Regions from separate parts of the Lysinibacillus sp. RS11 genome, predicted to be linked through region 1. Evidence: riboswitches for the same ligand, from Rfam matches in the RefSeq annotation. Region 1 holds a riboswitch; each other region holds the start of a gene.

Evidence for each region. Region 1 has a riboswitch for lysine ahead of AB9L17_RS18385 (aspartate kinase). Riboswitches for the same ligand answer to the same signal wherever they lie in the genome.
Region 2: linked by a shared signal. The riboswitch ahead of AB9L17_RS11985 (transporter substrate-binding domain-containing protein) and the one ahead of AB9L17_RS18385 (aspartate kinase) in region 1 are both predicted to bind lysine.
Region 3: linked by a shared signal. The riboswitch ahead of AB9L17_RS01345 (amino acid permease) and the one ahead of AB9L17_RS18385 (aspartate kinase) in region 1 are both predicted to bind lysine.

The regions. Positions count from the first base shown of each region.
Region 1 is NZ_CP168124.1:3,571,612-3,578,136, reverse strand. Features, by position in the region: gene AB9L17_RS18400 (amino acid permease) at 1-1,131, shown strand, start outside; gene trxA (thioredoxin) at 1,270-1,581, shown strand; gene uvrC (excinuclease ABC subunit UvrC) at 2,063-3,850, shown strand; lysine riboswitch at 4,089-4,267, shown strand; gene AB9L17_RS18385 (aspartate kinase) at 4,382-5,608, shown strand; partial or broken gene AB9L17_RS18380 (methyl-accepting chemotaxis protein) at 6,172-6,513, shown strand.
Region 2 is NZ_CP168124.1:2,342,608-2,349,132, reverse strand. Features, by position in the region: gene AB9L17_RS12000 (DUF6501 family protein) at 39-236, opposite strand; gene AB9L17_RS11995 (amino acid ABC transporter ATP-binding protein) at 511-1,242, opposite strand; gene AB9L17_RS11990 (amino acid ABC transporter permease) at 1,255-1,980, opposite strand; gene AB9L17_RS11985 (transporter substrate-binding domain-containing protein) at 2,167-3,021, opposite strand; lysine riboswitch at 3,139-3,325, opposite strand; gene AB9L17_RS11980 (hypothetical protein) at 3,447-3,641, opposite strand; gene odhB (2-oxoglutarate dehydrogenase complex dihydrolipoyllysine-residue succinyltransferase) at 3,717-4,958, opposite strand; gene AB9L17_RS11970 (2-oxoglutarate dehydrogenase E1 component) at 5,054-6,525, opposite strand, start outside.
Region 3 is NZ_CP168124.1:240,106-246,630, reverse strand. Features, by position in the region: gene AB9L17_RS01350 (response regulator transcription factor) at 1-492, opposite strand, end outside; gene AB9L17_RS01345 (amino acid permease) at 1,062-2,525, opposite strand; lysine riboswitch at 2,612-2,789, opposite strand; gene AB9L17_RS01340 (CynX/NimT family MFS transporter) at 2,965-4,173, shown strand; gene AB9L17_RS01335 (nitric oxide synthase oxygenase) at 4,205-5,251, opposite strand; gene AB9L17_RS01330 (hypothetical protein) at 5,474-6,094, shown strand; gene AB9L17_RS01325 (YjcZ family sporulation protein) at 6,304-6,417, shown strand.

The sequences.
Region 1 (6,525 bases):
GAGGCTAGAACATTTAGAGATTTAGTTCAAAACATTTTAGGGAAGTACCCAGCTTATTTCCTAGATTGGATTTATTGGAAAATGTGGGTTTTGAATATTGCGGCAGAATCCATAGTTGCGGCCATTTTTATTCAATATTGGTTGCCAGATTACCCAATTTGGATACTTGCATTATCCGTTTCGGTGTTAGTTACAGCCATTAACTTGTTATCAGTGAAGGTTTTTGCTGAAACTGAATATTGGCTGGCGTTAATTAAAATTACCGTTATTGTGGTGTTCATCATAGCCGGACTAATTTTATTACTTGTTACTTTTGGTAATCATACGGCTGTTGGTTTTTCTAATTTAACGGAGCACGGTGGTTTCTTCCCGAATGGATCAACGGGGTTAATTGCTGCAATGCTTGTCGTTATTTATTCTTACGGTGGCACTGAAATTATTGGTATTACATTAGCCGAAACGAAAAATCCTGAAAAAGTAGTGCCAAAAGCTGTTCGTAGTACATTAGTACGTATTGTGACTTTCTATATACTGCCTTTCTTTATTATCGTTAGCTTGATTCCCTGGAATGAAGTTAATGGGGTACCAGAAAGTCCATTTGTGATGGTGTTTAAAATGATTGGGATTCCTGGTGCTGACCATATTATGAACGGTGTTGTTTTACTTGCCATTATTTCATCAATGAATTCGGGACTTTACGGTTCATCACGCATTTTGTATACACAAGCTGTGGACGGGCGTGTTCCTAAAATCTTTGCACATTTATCAAAAAGAAAAGTTCCAGTATATGCTATACTGATGTGTACTTTAGCTTTATATATGGGCGTAATCATTTCTTTATTTGTGGGAAGCAAAGCTTTTGATTACCTAATGGGTTCACTTGGATACACGGTGTTATTTATTTGGTTAATTATTGCAATTGCGCATTTGAAATCGCGTAAAAAACAGCCAAAAAAAACAAGTGCTTATGCAGTGAAATGGTTCCCTTATACAACTTGGATCGCTATTATTGCGTTAAGTGCAATTCTGATTGGTATTATTTTTACAACATCTATTATCGTAACAGGCATTACATTAGCTATTTATCTTTTTATTACGTTAACTTATGTGTATAAAGGTCGTTTTCAATAAAAATAGCTAATTAGCAAATCAACCTAATACCTTTTTCGACCTAATTTTTCATAAATTATGCATACTAGGCAGATTGTTCGCTCTAGCGAATTTATCCATGCTATACTACAAGCATAGTAAGTTTAAGGAGGATTTCAAATGGCAATTGTACATGCAACAGATGCAACTTTCCAAGATGATATTAAAGAAGGGTTAGTGCTAGTAGACTTCTGGGCTGCTTGGTGCGGACCTTGTAAAATGATTGGGCCAGTTCTTGAAGAAATGGATGCTGCAGGTAGTGCGGCTAAAATCGTAAAAGTAGATGTAGATAACAACCAAGGTACTGCAGCGCAATACCAAATTATGTCTATTCCATCATTACTATTATTCAAAGATGGCGAATTAGTAGACAAAACTGTTGGTTTCCAACCAAAAGAAGCGTTAGAAGCATTTATCGCAAAACATGCTTAACTTCTTTCAGCACAAGTCTCCCACCTCTACAGATGGGAGATGAATGCGAATTTAACCTCTTTTCAGGGGTGTCCAAACACCCGCTGAAATAGAGGAACTCAGTCTAAGAACGCCACGTCCTGTAGCGACGACTGAGTGACCAACATCACGTTGGCCCAAAGCCTCCGGCAGATGTTACGGAATCGGAAAGGAGTTAATAAAGGATGTTAGCCTAAAATCATCGCATCCATGCGATAACGGCTAACTGACCTGCATCGGAAAAAACGCCACGTCCTGTGGCATTACCGAAATGACCGACATCGTGTCGGCCCTCACGCAGGCCTAAGCTCAAAGCCGATTCCGGACGCAATTATGCCGAGGCATAATGATCCTGTAAAAAAAGAAAAGTCGAGCCATCTATAGATGTGCTCGGCTTTTTTTCGTTATATAATAAAGAGAAAAAGCGAACGCTAGTTTTAACAAAAAGGAGGGCAGGTAGGCGATGAATGATTTAATTAAACGAAAGCTTGAAATTTTACCAGATCAGCCTGGCTGCTATTTGATGAAGGATCGGCAAGGAATCATTATTTATGTTGGGAAAGCCAAAGTGCTGAAAAATCGAGTACGCTCGTATTTTACTGGTACGCATGAAGGGAAAACACAGAGACTTGTAAGCGAAATAGAAGATTTTGAGTACATTGTGACATCCTCCAATATAGAAGCTTTAATTTTAGAGCTTAATCTTATTAAACTACATGATCCGAAATACAATATTATGCTGACGGATGATAAAACGTATCCGTATCTTAAAATTACAAATGAAAAACATCCACGTCTTATTACGACGCGAAAAGTGAAAAAGGATAAGGCGAAATACTTTGGCCCATACCCAAATGCCTATGCAGCTAGTGAAACGAAAAAGCTACTGGATCGTTTATATCCGCTTCGAAAATGTGTGCAACTTCCTTCCAAGGTTTGTTTGTATTATCACATGGGACAATGCCTAGCACCTTGCGTGAAAGATATTGATGCCCAAATTTACCACGATATGATTGAGGATATGACGAAATTTTTAAATGGTGGTGTTGAGGCAGTCAAAAAGGAGCTCGAGGAAAAGATGCTTGAAGCTGCAGAAAATTTAGAGTTTGAGCGTGCAAAAGAGTTTCGTGATCAAATTGCTCATATAGACACTGTTATGCAAAAGCAAAAAATCGTCTCAAGTGATACTACGAACCGCGATGTATTTGGTTATGCAGTCGAGAAGGGCTGGATGTGTGTGCAAGTTTTCTTTGTTCGTCAAGGAAAGCTCATTGAACGAGATGTCTCGATTTTCCCAATTTATCAAGAGGCAGAAGAGGAATTTTTAACGTTCGTTGGCCGATTTTATGACAAATTAGAACACATTAAGCCGAAGGAGATTTTTATCCCACAATCTATTGATGCGGATATTTTAACGGAATTACTTGATGTTCGAGTGCTAACACCAAAACGTGGGCAAAAAAAAGAACTTGTAGAATTAGCGATTAAAAATGCTGAAATTGCTGTAGCAGCAAAGTTCCAACTTATTGAACGTCAGGAAGAGCGAACAATAGGCGCATGTGAGGCACTCGGTGAAGCGATGGGTATTTCAACGCCTTTACGAATAGAAGCTTTTGATAATAGTCATATGCATGGAACAGATGCAGTATCTGCAATGGTTGTATTTATCGATGGAAAACCAGCAAAGAAGGAGTATCGAAAGTACAAAACACGCACAGCTGCCAAACATGATGATTACGGAGCAATGCAAGAAGTAATACGACGTCGTTACACACGAGTGTTAAAAGAAGGTTTACCTTTGCCGGATTTAGTACTAATTGATGGTGGGAAGGGGCAAATGGAAGTCGCACGAGAAGTATTAGAAGATGAACTTGGCCTAGTCATTCCAATTGCCGGATTAGCAAAAGATGAAAAGCATAATACGTCACAGCTTTTATTTGGTGACCCACCTGAAGTAATTGCGTTAAAGCGCACAAGTGATGGATTCTATTTACTGCAACGTATTCAGGACGAAGTACACCGCTTCGCCATTACCTTCTTACGACAGCAGCACGAGAAGCATGCCATTCAATCTGTTCTCGATCATATAGAGGGTGTTGGTCCAAAGCGAAAACAGCAATTACTTAAGCATTTTGGCTCTGTCAAAAAAATTCGTGAGGCAAGTGAGTTGGCGTTACAAGAAGCCGGTATGCCTGCTAATCTAGCTAGCAATATTTACGCCTATTTTCATTCAGCAGATAGTTCTTTGTAGCGAAAGCAAAGCGTCAGCTACAGAAGACTCCCATCTCTGAAGGTGGTGAAATGAATGCAGATGGAATTCCTTTTCAACAAGAGTCATTGTCAAAGGATTATTCATATGCTAAGGTTGTATATAACATTGATCTAAAATAGCAATGTTATATACGACTCCTTAGCTTATTGTAGATGTTTCAAATGTATAAACTACAAATTTTTTTCGCTAAGGCAAAATTAAATACATTCACTATTTAAGTGATGATAGAGGTGCGAGGTTCAAGAGTAGTACATTAGAGGACGAACAAGTCCAGTGACAATGTATGAAAGGGAAGCTTGCCGAAGTGGAGCATCGTTGTTTCCGATGCTGTGCTGGTTTTGCATTTAATAAATGTAAAACTGTCGATTCTAAACGTTTCGGAGAGCTATCTCACATGCGCAAGTAACTATTATTGTACATGTTATAGGCAGCTTTCACGTTATGTGAGGGCTGCCTTTTTTAGTTTTCTAGAGACACCGAAATGATTGAATACGAAGGAGAATGATATGTATGGCGAGAATTGTGATGAAATTCGGTAGTGCTGCATTAGCATCGACAAAGCATATTCAAGATGTTGCGAAAAGGGCGATAGCTGAAAAGGAAAGAGGCTATGATGTTGTCGTTGTAACTGCGGGAATGAGGAGTATGGCGAAAGAATTAGCAGAGATGGCTTGTGATTTATCAGATAGTGCGTCTAAGCGTGAACTAGATGTACTACTTTCAACAAACTCACAACTATCAAGTGCGTTAGTTGCGATTGCTTTGCAGGAAGAAGGATATCATGCAGTGTCATTAACGGGTTGGCAGGCAGGTATTCAAACTGATGATATGTATTTCAATGCGCGTATCGATGATATTGATGTTAGTCGAATAGCAGAGCATTTTGCACAAGGACAAATCGTAATCGTTGCGGGGGAACAAGGTATTGATTATTCACAGAATATTACGACGCTTGGTAAAGGCGGAGCGGAAACGACGGCTGTAGCTATCGCGGCGGCATTGGAAGCGGAGCGCGTAGATATTTACACGAATGTGGAAGGAGTCTATACAGCTGATCCAAGTCATGTTGTTAGGGCACAAAAGCTAAAAGAAATTTCCTATGACGAAATGCTAGAGCTATCAAATTTAGGATCACAAATTTTACACCCGCGAGCTATAGAGTTAGCTAAGAAATTTCAAATCCCAGTTATTATTCGGTCGAGCGTAGTAGATACAGTAGGTACTTTATTGAAGGAGGAAGTTGAAATGGAGAAAAATTTAATAGTTCGTGGTGTTGCTTATGAGTCAGATGTTATTCGTTTAACGGTTGGTTATGATGCTTATTCTGATGCTTCGTTAGCAGATATGTTCACAATACTTGCAAAAAATCGCATAAACGTCGATATCATTGTACAAGCCATAATAGATGGCTTAAAGCCGACTGTATCGTTTACCATTTTAAAAGAGGAGTTTGCAGAAGCATTACGTGTCTTAGAAGATAGTAAATTATCATTAGGATTTAGTTTTGCTGATTTTGAAATCGGCTTAGCAAAAGTCTCAATAGTTGGCTCAGGTATGGCATCTAATCCAGGCGTTGCTGCTCGTATGTTTGATCGTTTGCGTCGTGAAGGTATCCCAGTAAAAATGGTAAGTACATCTGAAATAAAAGTATCTGTTGTTGTACCTCAGGACGAAATGATTCGTGCAGCAAATGCATTACACGATGAATTCAATTTAGAACATGCACTTTACGTATAATAATGAATGGGATGTGTCAATAAAAGGCACATCCTATTTTTTCTTTATATTAATTTAATATTTTATCTATTGATATTATTGTATAGTAAAATGTAATTATATGTTTTAACAAGGAAAAGGTGGAGGTTTCTATGGCATTATTAGGTTTATTTCAAAAGCCAATTGAAAGCGTTGAGATACACAACGATTCCGAAATACAAATATTAAAAAAGCGAATTCAGGAATTGGAACTTGAGCAAGAAAGCATCGATGTGAGAAATGCGATTTTGGACTTTGTACTTGCACATGTGGAGTTAATTAATTGTCAAACGGCTTTAAAGGTTCAAAGTGTCTCAACAAATGTAGTAGATATTTCAGCAATGGCTGAAGAAATGTCATCCAATTCAGAAGAGATACTTGCGGTTGAGCAAAATGTTAATGCAAATATTCAAGAAATAAAACAGCATTCGTTATTACTTGTAGAGGAAATGGAATCATCTATTATAAAAGGTGAAATGGTTCAGGAGCTGTTAGCTAAAGGAGCTCATTCAACAAAACAGCTGGACAATGAAATGATTAAAATGAATGATATTAGTAAAAGTGTTACAGGGATTGCCGATCAAACACAATTACTAGCCTTAAATGCCTCTATTGAAGCTGCACGTGCAGGTGAGCAAGGGAAGGGCTTCAATGTTGTCGCGATGGAGGTAGGAAAGTTAGCTAATAGCTCGAAAGATTCATTGCAAGAAATGACGAAGATTCGATCAATCATCGATAAGCAATTACATAATACATTAAAAAATATTGAACAAGTCGAACATTACTTCACTGATTTTTTAAGTATCATGAAAGGTAATATTGCTAATTTGACAGTAACAAGTAAAAATATTGAAGAAGTAGCACATGGAATTCATCAAATAACAACTGTATCAGAAGAA
Region 2 (6,525 bases), 1.2 Mb from region 1:
ATCTGGACGCCATTACGCCAAGGAGAAATTGATTTTTATTATTCAAAATAATCTTTATAGTAGCCACCGATATTACCAGTGTTATCGATAATAAAAACGAATTCTTCTGTTTCATTTTTTACATCATATTGTTTCCCTACTGTTAATACGTTTGATACTAAATATTTTGATGCATTTGTATGCTTACATGTAACTGCGCGTAGTGTTGGTGCATCTTTCCATTTTAAATGTAACATAATCTCTCTACCTTTCTTTACTAGCATGAAGCTAATGTCTAATGCTTATTTTATAATATTTTTGTTCTTTTGTGGAGAAAAAAACCATAGAAGTCCGTTTTTTCATCCAATTATATAATTAAATCTTAACTTCGAGGTGTTATTATGAGCTTTGGTGGTGTACCGCAATGGTTTTTTATCATTGCCGTAGCATTTGCAATTTGCTTTGTTTTATATGCAGAGTGGAATTCTAGAAAATAAGTGAGCCCATTCATCTGGACTCACTTTTTTGAAATTATTTTAGTGTACGTTTTAAAAACTCTTTTGTACGTTCATGTTGAGGGTTTATTAATACCTGTGATGGTGGACCCTCTTCTACAATAACACCTTTATCCATAAATACAACACGATCAGCTACTTCTTTAGCAAATTCCATTTCATGTGTAACAATTAACATCGTATTGCCACCATCCGCTAGCTGGCGCATAACCTTCAACACTTCCCCAACCATCTCTGGATCTAATGCAGACGTAGGTTCATCGAATAGCATCACATCGGGGTTCATGGACAATGCGCGAGCAATCGCTACTCGCTGTTTTTGCCCACCAGATAGCTGACGAGGCTTTGCATTGACATATTGATCCATGCCAACGATGTGCAAATATTTTAAAGCAATTTTCTCGGCCTCTGCCTTTGAACGCTTTAATACTTTCACTTGTCCAACCGTACAATTATTTAACACATTATGATTATTGAATAAGTTAAATTGCTGGAATACCATCCCTAAATGTGTACGGTATTCTTGGATATTATGCTTTTCGTCTAAAATATTTTCACCTTTATAAATAATTTGACCACCACTAGGCATTTCTAGTAGATTAATGCAGCGCAGTAGTGTTGATTTACCTGATCCTGAAGAACCGATTAAACAGACAACCTCACCCTTTTCTACTTGAAAATTGACGTCCTTTAACACTTGGTTACGCCCAAATGATTTACTTAAATGCTCTATTTTAATAACGGCCATTTGTTCGTCCCCCTATATTGCTTCTTTCTGTTCTTTTTGATAAGCATCTGGTCCATCAAGTCGTCTTTCTACATATAGTAAAATCCTTGATGCTGTAAATGTCATGATGAAGTACATGACACAAGCTACGAAGAATGATTCAAAATAGCGGAAGTTATTACCTGCGATCGATTTTGTTTGGAAGAATAATTCCGTAACACCGATCACATTTAATACTGCTGTATCTTTAATATTCATAATTAATTGATTACCTGTTGCAGGCAATACATTTCTCGCAACTTGTGGTAAGACTACATTTAGCATGATTTGAAAATGATTCATACCGATTGCTGAAGCAGCCTCATACTGTCCTTTATCAATCGATACAATACCACCACGTACAATTTCCGCCATATAAGCCCCAGTATTCAATGAAACGACTAAAATACCTGCTGTAATAAAGTGCATATCAATACCAAATGCCATATCTAATCCGAAAAATACAACCATTGCTTGTACAATCATTGGTGTACCACGGAAGAATTCAACATAGCATGTTAGTATAAAATTAATGATCTTTAAGCTATAGTATTTTACACCCTTTTTACGAACCTTAATAGTATGCATAATTCCGATGAAAAATCCGATAAGTGCACCAATAATTGTACTAATAATCGAAATAAGTAATGTATAATACGCACCTCGTAAAAACATTTGCCAGTTGTTCTCAACAATTGAAATAATCCATTCAAGACTCATGATGTGCCTCCTTACAACGTCGTGTTGTTTGCTTGTTTTTTTGCCTTAGCTATTTTATTGCAACTTACTTTTTCTTATTATTTTATGATTCTATTAGCTAGGACATTATCATTATTTAAAGAGGTACTCATTGAATAATGATGAAAAGATATTGCACGGACTAAGCAAGTAGTCCGTGCAGTCTTATTATTGTGCTGCAGGTTGTTGATGAATTGCTTCTTCCATTATTTTTTGACGATCATCTTCAGAAATACCTTTTAGAATTTCATTGATTTTACCTAGATTTTCATCACCTTTACGTAAACCAACTGCGATAGAAGTGTTTGAAATATCTGTATCAAAGCCTTCTTCAAATTTTACATATGTGAACTTATCATTTGCTGCAGCAGCGGAAATTCCTTCTGGACGTTCTGCTACATAGCCATCAATTTTTTCAGCTTCTAAGGCTACACGCATAGCAGGGAAGTTATCCATTGCAGTTTGTTTTTGAACGTCTTTGATCTGATCTATTACATCGTAGTTAGATGTGTTTAATTGTGATGTGATTTTAGCTCCTGAAAAATCTTGGATTGATTTTGCTTTTTCATACTTACTACCTTTTTTAATAACCATAACAAAATCAGATGTATAGTAATTTTCAGTGAAATCAATTGTTTTCTTACGCTCATCAGTAGGTGACATCCCCGCAACAATGGCATCAATTTTATTTGATTGTAGTGCAGGTACTAAACCATCCCACTCCATTTTCACAATGACCAATTCTTTGCCTAAGCCTTCAGCAATTTTTTTCGCCATTTGCACATCGTAGCCGCCCGCATATTCAGCATTATCCGCGATTTTTACTGCACCATTTGCATCATCTTGTTGCGTCCAGTTAAATGGAGCATAACCTGCTTCCATCCCAACACGGAATTCACCTCCGCCATCTTTATCTGCACCAGCATCACCTGTTGCTTCATCCTTTTTGTCGCCAGAACCACATGCTGCCAACATAATTGCAGTCATTACCGTTAACATTAATAACAACCATTTTCTTTTCATGAAAAACTCCCCTTTTCTGTAAAAAAATAAGACAACTGTACAAAAAAAGACCTAAGAATTGAACTTAGGTCTTACTTTAATTAACAGTTGCCCAAATCCTCACTATAATTTCCATGTATCCGAGATAGCACAACCTAGTAAATCTGGAAAATAATTCACTAGGACAGTCCTGCACTTATTCACTGCAGACCCAGCATAAAAGTACGAGCTCCTTTTATACTTCGGCGGTAGTTCCTTCTCCATTGCGTCTTCGCTTGCTTATACTCAACAATGAACTAATAAATACCGCGCCTCTACCTCACCGTAGAACAAATGTGAGGTTTGTTTATTTAATTGATACTAAGATACTACAATAAAAGTAAGATATTCGTCAAGATAATTTTATCATTTTTCTGATTTTTTACAATATTAGGGTATTAATCTTCTTATACCCATTGCCTATTTTTGAAAAATTGAAAATCATTATTGTATTTTTTGGTACAATCTTTAACATTTATTACCAAACTCAAATTCCGTCGCTTCGGGTTCCTATCCGTCACTTCGACTATTCTTTCCGTCGTTTCGATTGCTTTATCCGTCACTTCGACTATTCTTTCCGTTGCTCTAGCTTTTTTATCCATCGTTCCCTTCAATGTTCAACAAAAAGAAAAAACCCTGCGAAACAAAGTTCGCAGGGTTTAAATATGATTTTGGTATTAAGAATTTAATAATAAATCTTCTGGGTTTTCAAGTAATTCTTTTACAGTTTTAAGGAAACCTACAGAATCTTTACCATCGATAATACGGTGGTCATAAGAAAGTGCTAAGTACATCATTGGGCGAATTTCTACTTCACCATTCACTTCAACTGGACGTTTTTTGATTGTGTGCATACCTAGGATACCAGCTTGTGTACCATTCATGATAGGTGTAGACATTAATGAACCGAATACCCCACCGTTTGTAATTGTGAATGAGCCACCTGAAAGATCTGCTAAACCTAATTTTTTGTCACGTGCTTTTTTCGCTAGGTCTGCAATTGAATCTTCAATTTCAGCGAAGTTTTTGCGGTCAGCGTCACGTACAACTGGTACTACTAAACCTTCTTCTGTTGATACAGCTACACCGATATCAAAGAAGTTGTTTAAGTGAATTTCGTCACCAACGATTTGCGCGTTCACATATGGATATTTTTTAAGTGCAGCAACTACTGCTTTAGTGAAGAATGACATGAAACCAAGTTTAGAGCCAGTTGACTCGAAGAATTGGTCTTTTTTACGAGAACGTAATGCCATAACGTTTGTCATATCTACTTCGTTAAATGTTGTTAACATTGCAGTAGATTGTTTTACTTCAAGTAAGCGTTTTGCAATTGTTTGGCGACGACGGCTCATTTTTTCAACTGTCACACGTGATTCATCTACAGCTGCAACTGCTTTAGGTGCTGCTGGAGCTGCTTGTGGTGCTGCTACTGGAGCTGTACCATGAGCTGCAACGTCTTGTACACGTACACGTCCTTGTGGATCTACTGGAGATACAGCAGCAAGGTCAATACCTTTTTCACGAGCAAGTTTACGTGCTGCTGGAGATGCGATTACACGCTCTCCAGAAGTTTCTACAACAACTGGAGCTGCTGCAACAGGAGCTGGAGCTGCTTGTGGCGCTGCAGGAGCTGGTGTTGCTTCAACTGGAGCCGCTGCAACAGGAGCTGGAGCTGCACCTTCGCCAGCTTCTACAACTGCGATTACTTGACCTACAAGTACTGTATCGCCTTCTTCAGCTAAAATTTGAGTTAATACACCCGCTTCTTCAGAAATGATTTCAGCGTTTACTTTATCTGTTTCAAGTTCAACGATGAATTCACCTTTTTCAACGCGATCGCCCACTTTTTTTACCCACTGTGCGATACTACCTTCTGTAATCGATTCTGCTAATTCAGGGACTTTAATTTCAGCCACTTTCATTTCCTCCTTTGATTAACGTGCATTATGTGCACATAAAAGGGCTACTGCCTAAGCAAGTAGCCCGGCTTTTAAAATTATTATGTGATTGATTATTTAACTTTTACAGGCTCAGCAACTGCTTCTTCTACAAGTGCGGCTTGAGCTGCTTTATGAGAATCTGCATCACCTTCAGAAGTAGAGCTCATTGCAGGACGACCTACATAACGTAACTTTTTACCTTCAGAAAGGTCATATAATGTTTCTAATGCATAATTCCAAGTACCTTGGTTTTTAGGTTCTTCTTGTACCCAAACAACTTCTTTTACGTTAGGATACTTAGCAATAATACCAGCAACTTGCTCTTTTGGGAATGGGTAAAGTTGTTCTACACGTACAATGTGTAAGTGATCGAAGCCTTCACCGTCTTTAATACGGTCTGCGATGTCGATCATTACTTTACCTGTTCCTAATACAACGCGCTCAACAGCTTCTGGTTTTGAACCTAGACCAGGTTGCTCAATTACTTCTTGGAATGAGCCATTTGCTAATTGATCAGCATTTGCAGCAGCTAATGGGTGACGAAGTAGGAATTTAGGTGATACCACTACAAGCGGACGAACACCTTCTGTTCCTAATAATGCTGCTTGACGACGTAATAAGTGGTAGTAGTTGCCTGCATTTGAACAGTTTGCAACGAACCAGTTATTTTCAGCTGACATTTGTAAATAACGTTCCATACGGCTAGATGAGTGTTCTGGCCCTTGACCTTCATAACCATGCGGTAAAAGCATTACTAAACCAGATTTTTGACCCCATTTAGCACGTGCACCTGAAATAAAGTTATCGAACATTACTTGTGCCATGTTTGCAAAGTCACCGAATTGAGCTTCCCAAACTGATAATACATGGTCATTTTCTAAATTATAACCATATTCAAAGCCTACTACCCCTGCTTCTGTCAGTGGAGAGTTGTGCACTGTAAATGAAGCATTTGCACCTGAAATATGGTGAAGTGGCGTGAATAAGTTACCATTGTTTTTGTCATGTAACACTAAGTGGCGTTGAGAGAACGTACCACGTTGTGCATCTTGACCTGTAAAACGTACTGGTGTGCCATCTTGGATAATTGTTGCATAAGCTAAAGTTTCTGCATGACCCCAGTCGATTTTTGCAGAAGCAAATGCATCACGGCGTTTTTCTAAAATTTTGCCAAGTTTTTTCTGTGGTTCGAAGTTTTCTTCAAACACTAAAAGCTCTTCATTAATTTTTTCTAAACGTTCCGCACCAACTGCTGTGTCAATTTGTGGGAATTCCACTTTTAATTCTTCTGGCATTTCTAGATGTTTGTGCTCATCTTTAGCTGCCATTTCTTTTACGTGGTCATAAGCTGCTTGCATTTCTGCATAGATAGCTGTATCTAAAGCTGCTACATCAGCAGCAGAAACAACACCTTCAGCTGCTAATTGTGCACCATATAAAGCACGAACTGGTTCATGTTTAGCAACTAATTTGTATGTTTCCGGGTTTGTAACAGTTGGATCATCCGTTTCATTGTGACCGTGACGGCGATAACCAATTAGGT
Region 3 (6,525 bases), 1.5 Mb from region 1:
GATGGCAAATTCCTTTGACGTGAGCTTTACTTGTTGTCCATTCTTCTCAGCTGAAAAATTAACAAGGTCGATTGATAAGTTGTCTATCTCTACTGTATCTTTCTTCTCCTCTACTTGACTGGAGTATTTTGTAGCTCTTCGAATTGCGGCTTTGACACGTGCTGAAAATTCCAGCATAGAGAATGGCTTAGCGATATAATCATCTGCCCCTAATCCTAATCCCAACGCTTTATCAACATCACTATCCTTGGCTGACATAATGATAATTGGAAGTGATGCTTGCTCTCTTATAATCTTTAAAACTTCTAATCCATTAAGTTTCGGTATCATAATATCCAAGATCACTAAATCAAAGGGATTGTTTAAACAATTTTGTAATGCTTCCTCACCATTTACCGCAGAGGTGACAAGGAATCCCTCCATCGTTAAATAGTTTTCCACCATTTCACGAATGGCTTCGTCATCTTCTACTAGTAATATATTGTTTTGCACTTTCATGCACCTCTTCCTAATATAAAGCAGTCTATATATGACTTGGTCATTACTATGATCATCACCACAAAGAGGGGTTGATTTCCGTTCCAGCTGGGCGCTTTCCTGGGGGCGTCCGATGAGCCGCTTCACTCGCTGGGCTCGCTCCAGGGTCTCATCTGTGACGCTAATCCCCAAGGAGTCGCCCAGCCTCCACTCCAATCAACTTATATGCATGGTATACGTTTCAACAAATGTTATACCTGAAATTTGGTGATGTGTCATTTCTCAATTAGTTTACCATATTAAGGTTGTGCACCAAAAGTGAAGGACGATTTGAGAAACTAAAGTCCCCTTTCTTCTTCTCTCCAGTACAAACAGGTATTTTTAATTAACTAGGATTACTCATCATTTTGCTTATTCTTGTAGTCTACGAATCGATGATTGCAATTATGGGGATACGAGGTCTTGGAGCTTAAAGATTAATCGTTCCCTCGCAGTATTTTGAACTCTAGGGTTACAAATTTATTATTTAACTTAAAAAACTGCCTTGCAAGTCATTTTCTATGACTCACAGGGCAGTTTTAATTTTATTGTTCTACTTTTAAATCACATTCCTCTAGTGGAAGCATTTTTGTTTTATGCTTGATTTTATAGCCAAGCCATAACAGTAAGAACAGTGGAATACCAATATATGAAACAAAGACTCCGTACCAATCAATTTTGTCACCCATAAAGGCAGTGTAATTTTGACCGATCACAACAATCATACAAACTGTAAAAGCAAATAGCGGACCGAATGGGAATAGCTTTGCTTTATATGGCAACAATTTCGGATCCAAGCCTTGTGCCTCGAACGCTCGACGGAAACGATAATGGCTATATGCAATTCCTAGCCAGGCAATGAAGCCAGACATCCCAGAGGCATTTAGAAGCCACATATAGACTACACCGTCACCAAAGAATGAAGCTAAAAATGCTAGGGAGCCTACAGCTAATGTCGCCAATAATGCATAAATGGGAATACCTCGACGGCTTAGTTTAGTGAAAATTTTTGGTGCATGGCCATCTACTGCTAATTGCCACAGCATACGAGAAGATGCATAGAGCCCTGAATTCCCTGCTGACAGCATAGCCGTTAAAATCACGGCATTCATCAATGACGCTGCAAAGGCAATTCCTAAACGGTCAAATACTAGTGTAAATGGTGATACAGCGATATCCTCAGACAACAAACGTTCATCTGTAAATGGAATCAGCATCCCAATTGCAGCAATCGCTAAAATATAGAATAAAAGAATTCGCCAGAAAACAGACTTAACAGCTTTCGGAATATTTTTACCAGGGTCATCCGTTTCCCCTGCTGTTATTCCTAGTAGCTCTGTCCCTTGGAAAGAGAATCCCGCAGCTAAGAAAATACCAAATGTAGCAAGGAAACCACCGTGGAATGGTCCATCACTAATAAAGAAATTCGTAAAGCCTACAGGAGCTTGTCCACCTAAAATACCAAAAATCATTAAGAAACTGACGATAATAAAGATGATTACAGTTACAACCTTGATCATTGCAAACCAATATTCACTTTCACCATAGCTTTTTACCGATAGTAAATTGAACGTTAAAACTATAATGATAAATAAAGCAGTCCAAAGTGCTGATGAGCTATCCGGGAACCAATATTTCATAATTAATGATACAGCAGAAATCTCTGCCGCAATGGTGATTGCCCAGTTGTACCAGTAGTTCCAACCAAGGGCAAAACCTAAAGCCGGATCTACAAATTTTGTAGCATACGTACTAAATGAGCCCGATGATGGCATATAAGCCGCCATTTCGCCTAAGCTCGTCATTAAAAAGTACACCATAATACCAATTAATGCATAGGCGAGCAGTGCTCCGCCAGGGCCTGCTTGCGCAATGGCACCACCACTAGCTAAAAACAACCCTGTACCGATTGTACCGCCTAATGAAATCATAGTAATATGACGGCTTTTTAATTCTTTTTTCAGCTTCGGCGCTTTATTACCGAGCTGATTCACTTTTATTTCACTCACGATATAGCTTCCTTCCTTCTTTAAAGAGGCAAAAAAAATGCCATCACATGAACGTAGTGATGGCTAAGTTAATCCTCAGTTCTTTCAAAAACGATAGCTCAACACGTTGTTCCAAACGTGACAGTTCTGTTCCTTTCGGAGACAGCCCCAGCATGAGGTTTTCAAGTCCCCTCACACTTCGGCGATATTTCCTTTCCACTAACATCTCTAATGCTTGTCATTTCCATTAGTATACTCTTAAATACCGCGACCTCTACCTCAATACAAACTTGAGGCATATAATTATTAAATTTATGATGTGTATTAGTTTAACATACGACCTTTGACATTTCAATAACTCGATTAATGTTCCGTTTTTTTCGAATTTTCCATCACTTTAAATAATTTAATACAATGGCATAGTAGTTCGATTATAATTGTTCTAACAGGAGGGATTTATTTGACTACTGATGAACATTCGACTACTTATCTTAGCAGGAAAATCAGCTGGAGAGGAACAACCTTATTACTAGTGATCGGCGTAATTTGTATTGCCTCGACATTACGAATGCCACTAACAGTTGTTGGGCCCATTATTTCCTTTATCCGTGAAGATCTCAGCATATCCAATGTACTCGCGGGCTTTCTAACAACAATCCCATTGCTAGCATTCGCAATCATATCACCATTTGCCCCTAATGTCGCACGTAAATTAGGGCTAGAATTAACATTATTTTTATCTACTATTCTTTTAGCATTAGGAATTATAATACGCTCCCTTGGCACAACTACTTTACTCGTGTTTGGTACTGTGCTAATTGGTATCGCCATTGCATTCGGTAACGTACTTATTCCAGGATTGCTTAAATTGAAGTTTCCCTATCACATAGGTTTACTTATGGCATTTTTCACAATGTCGATGAATTTGACAGCTGGGCTTGGTGCTGGCATTAGCTATCCTATTGCCAATTCATCATTTGGCTGGCAAGGTGCACTGGCCATCTCGCTTGTACTAGTGGGATTAACCATTTTAATTTGGATTCCACAGTTGAAATTTAATAAGCCTGAGCCTACTTTGAAGATTACAAAAGAACGTACACCTTTATGGAAATCACCTGTTACTTGGGCTGTAACAGGTGCTATGGGGTTACAGTCATTATTATTCTATACAACTGCTGCCTGGATTCCTGAAATATACATAGCGCAAGGCTTAGCCGCAGATCGTGCCGGCTGGATGTTCTCCATCATGCAATTTTCACAAGTCCCGATGGCTTTAGCTGTACCTATTATTGCTAGTAAAATGACGTCTCAACGCCCCCTTGTATTCATGTTTACGTCATTTTACATAGTTGGCTTTATTGGGGTAGTGATGGAATGGACAGACTTCGCAGTACTGTGGATGGTGCTACTCGGCTTAGCAGGGGGTGCTTCATTCGCATTAGCGATGATGTTCTTTACACTACGTACCCGTTCAGCTTTTGAAGCAGCTGATTTATCAGGCTTTGCACAATCCTTAGGTTATTTATTCGCTGCAATCGGTCCAATCCTATTCGGATACTTGCATGATGTATTCGGCGGCTGGAACATCGTAGGATGGCTCTTTGTTGTCGTAGTATTGATACTTTCCTTATGTTCTTTTAGGGCTTCTAAAAATGAATATGTAAATTAAAAAAGGCAGCTCATGTACTGCCTTTTTCCGATTAATAAGCTGGTTTCTGATAAAAATAGTTCGGTGTATTATAAACATTGACATATGGCTTATGGAAAATATGCGTTGTAGCTGGTGAAAGAGGTGGAATCAACCATGTCCAATTCCCTGTAACTTCACGATTTGTTGCTGCTTCCGCTTCCTCAAACAATTTAAATTGCTGAGCTGCGGTATGATGATCTACAATGCTCACACCATCTTCTTTAAATGAATGTAATACCGCAATATTGAGCTCAACTAATGCACGATCACGCCATAGAGAGGCCTGCTTTGTTGTATCGAGGTTAAAAATTTCTGCTATAGCGGGCAGCATATTATAACGCTCATGATCAGCTAAATTACGTGCTCCGATTTCAGTGCCCATATACCATCCATTGAATGGAGCCGCCTGAAAATCGATACCTGCCATTTGGAAGCGCATGCTCGAAATCATTGGCACCGCATACCATTTTAATCCTAGCTTTTCAACTTGAGGAGCTTCAGGATGACGAATCGGAACCTCAAGTACATATTCATCAGGGATTGTAAACATTTGCGGCTCTCTTCCATCCACCTGCACAACAAGTGGAAGCACATCAAATGCTGTTTTCTCACCTTGCCAGCCAAGTGATTCGCATATTTTTGTAAACTCAACGGAATGTCGATCACCAATGATTCCAGATTCCGTTTCATAGCCCGCATAACGGATTAGCTGGTGATTCCATATACGCACTCGCCCTGGTGCAAAAACGGTTATTGTTGGACGAATTTTGCCGTCATTTGTTGCATATTGTATATGCTCAAGTAAAGCAGTGAACACAGCCTCTTCTTTTAAAATATCACGGGCATCTATAACATGTAGTGATTGCCAAAACAAACGTCCAATACACTTATTGCTATTACGCCATGCCACTCGTGCGCCGAAGGTTAATTCCTCCGTAGTCGGTATATATTCTCCTGCTGTTTTAATGTGCTGTAATTTATTTTCTAGCCATGTTTTAGACTCATTTTGTTCTACTTGATAAAGTTCTAAAAACTGCTGTATCTCATGTAAATTCATATCGAATTCCTCCATCTACCCTCATATTAGAGGAATGGGACTATAATCACCACGAAAATATCTGTTGGAAAACATACATATTTCATATATGAAATACTTTGTTCAAATTTATAGACGGTCATCATGTGATTTCATCAGATACCAAAAGTGTAGCTTATGCAAGTGAGCTTTTTTCATTATCAATTATGCCCCGACATAATTGCGTCGTCCGGAATCGGCTTTGTGCTTAGGCCTGCAAATGTTTTTGTGCGAAAGCGTAGTGCTAACGTAGCGACAGCAAAAGGGTTTTATCTGCGCGAAAGCGAAGCGGCAGCGGCAAAAGGGTTTTATCTGCGCGAAAGCGAAGCGGCAGCGGCAAAAGGGTTTTATCTGCGCGAAAGCGAAGCGGCAGCGGCAAAAGGGTTTTATCTGCGCGAAAGCAAAGCGGCAGCGGCAAAAGGGTTTTATCTGCGCGAAAGCAAAGCGGCAGCGGCAAAAGGGTTTTATCTGCGCGAAAGCAAAGCGGCAGCGGCAAAAGGGTTTTATCTGCGCGAAAGCAAAGCGGCAGCGGCAAAAGGGTTTTATCTGCGCGAAAGCAAAGCGGCAGCGGCAAAAGGGTTTTATCTGCGCGAAAGCAAAGCGGCAGCGGCAAAAGGGTTTTATCTGCGCGAAAGCAAAGCGGCAGCGGCAAAAGGGTTTTATCTGCGCGAAAGCAAAGCGGCAGCGGCAAAAGGGTTTTATCTGCGCGAAAGCAAAGCGGCAGCGGCAAAAGGGTTTTATCTGCGCGAAAGCAAAGCGGCAGCGGCAACAACACGATGCAGGTCAGTTAGCCGTTATCGCATGGATGCGATGGTTTTAGGCTAACATCCCATAAGCACTCCTTTCCTATTTTGTGACATCCACCGAACTTCTTTTAACGGATGTTTGGACGCGCTGAAAAGTGACTTAAACGCATTCATCTCACCACCTATAAGACTTCAGCTGAAAGAAGTTAAATTTTTTTAGTGGATGAATGTCGCGAATCCTGTTAACAAATATTCATATTATAGATTTTAGAGAGGAGGGGAATAATTATGTCTCAAGACTATGGTAATGGATCTGGGTCTGGTTCATCATTTGCTCTAATCGTTGTTCTATTCATTCTTCTGATTATCGTTGGAGCTAGTTTCATGTCAAAATGTTATTAATACCCGGTAACACCTCTAATGCTCATAACGATTAGGATAATACAAACTTATCCTTTACACCTTCAAATATTTAATAAGGGTCACTAACCTCCGCGTGACCCCTTTAAT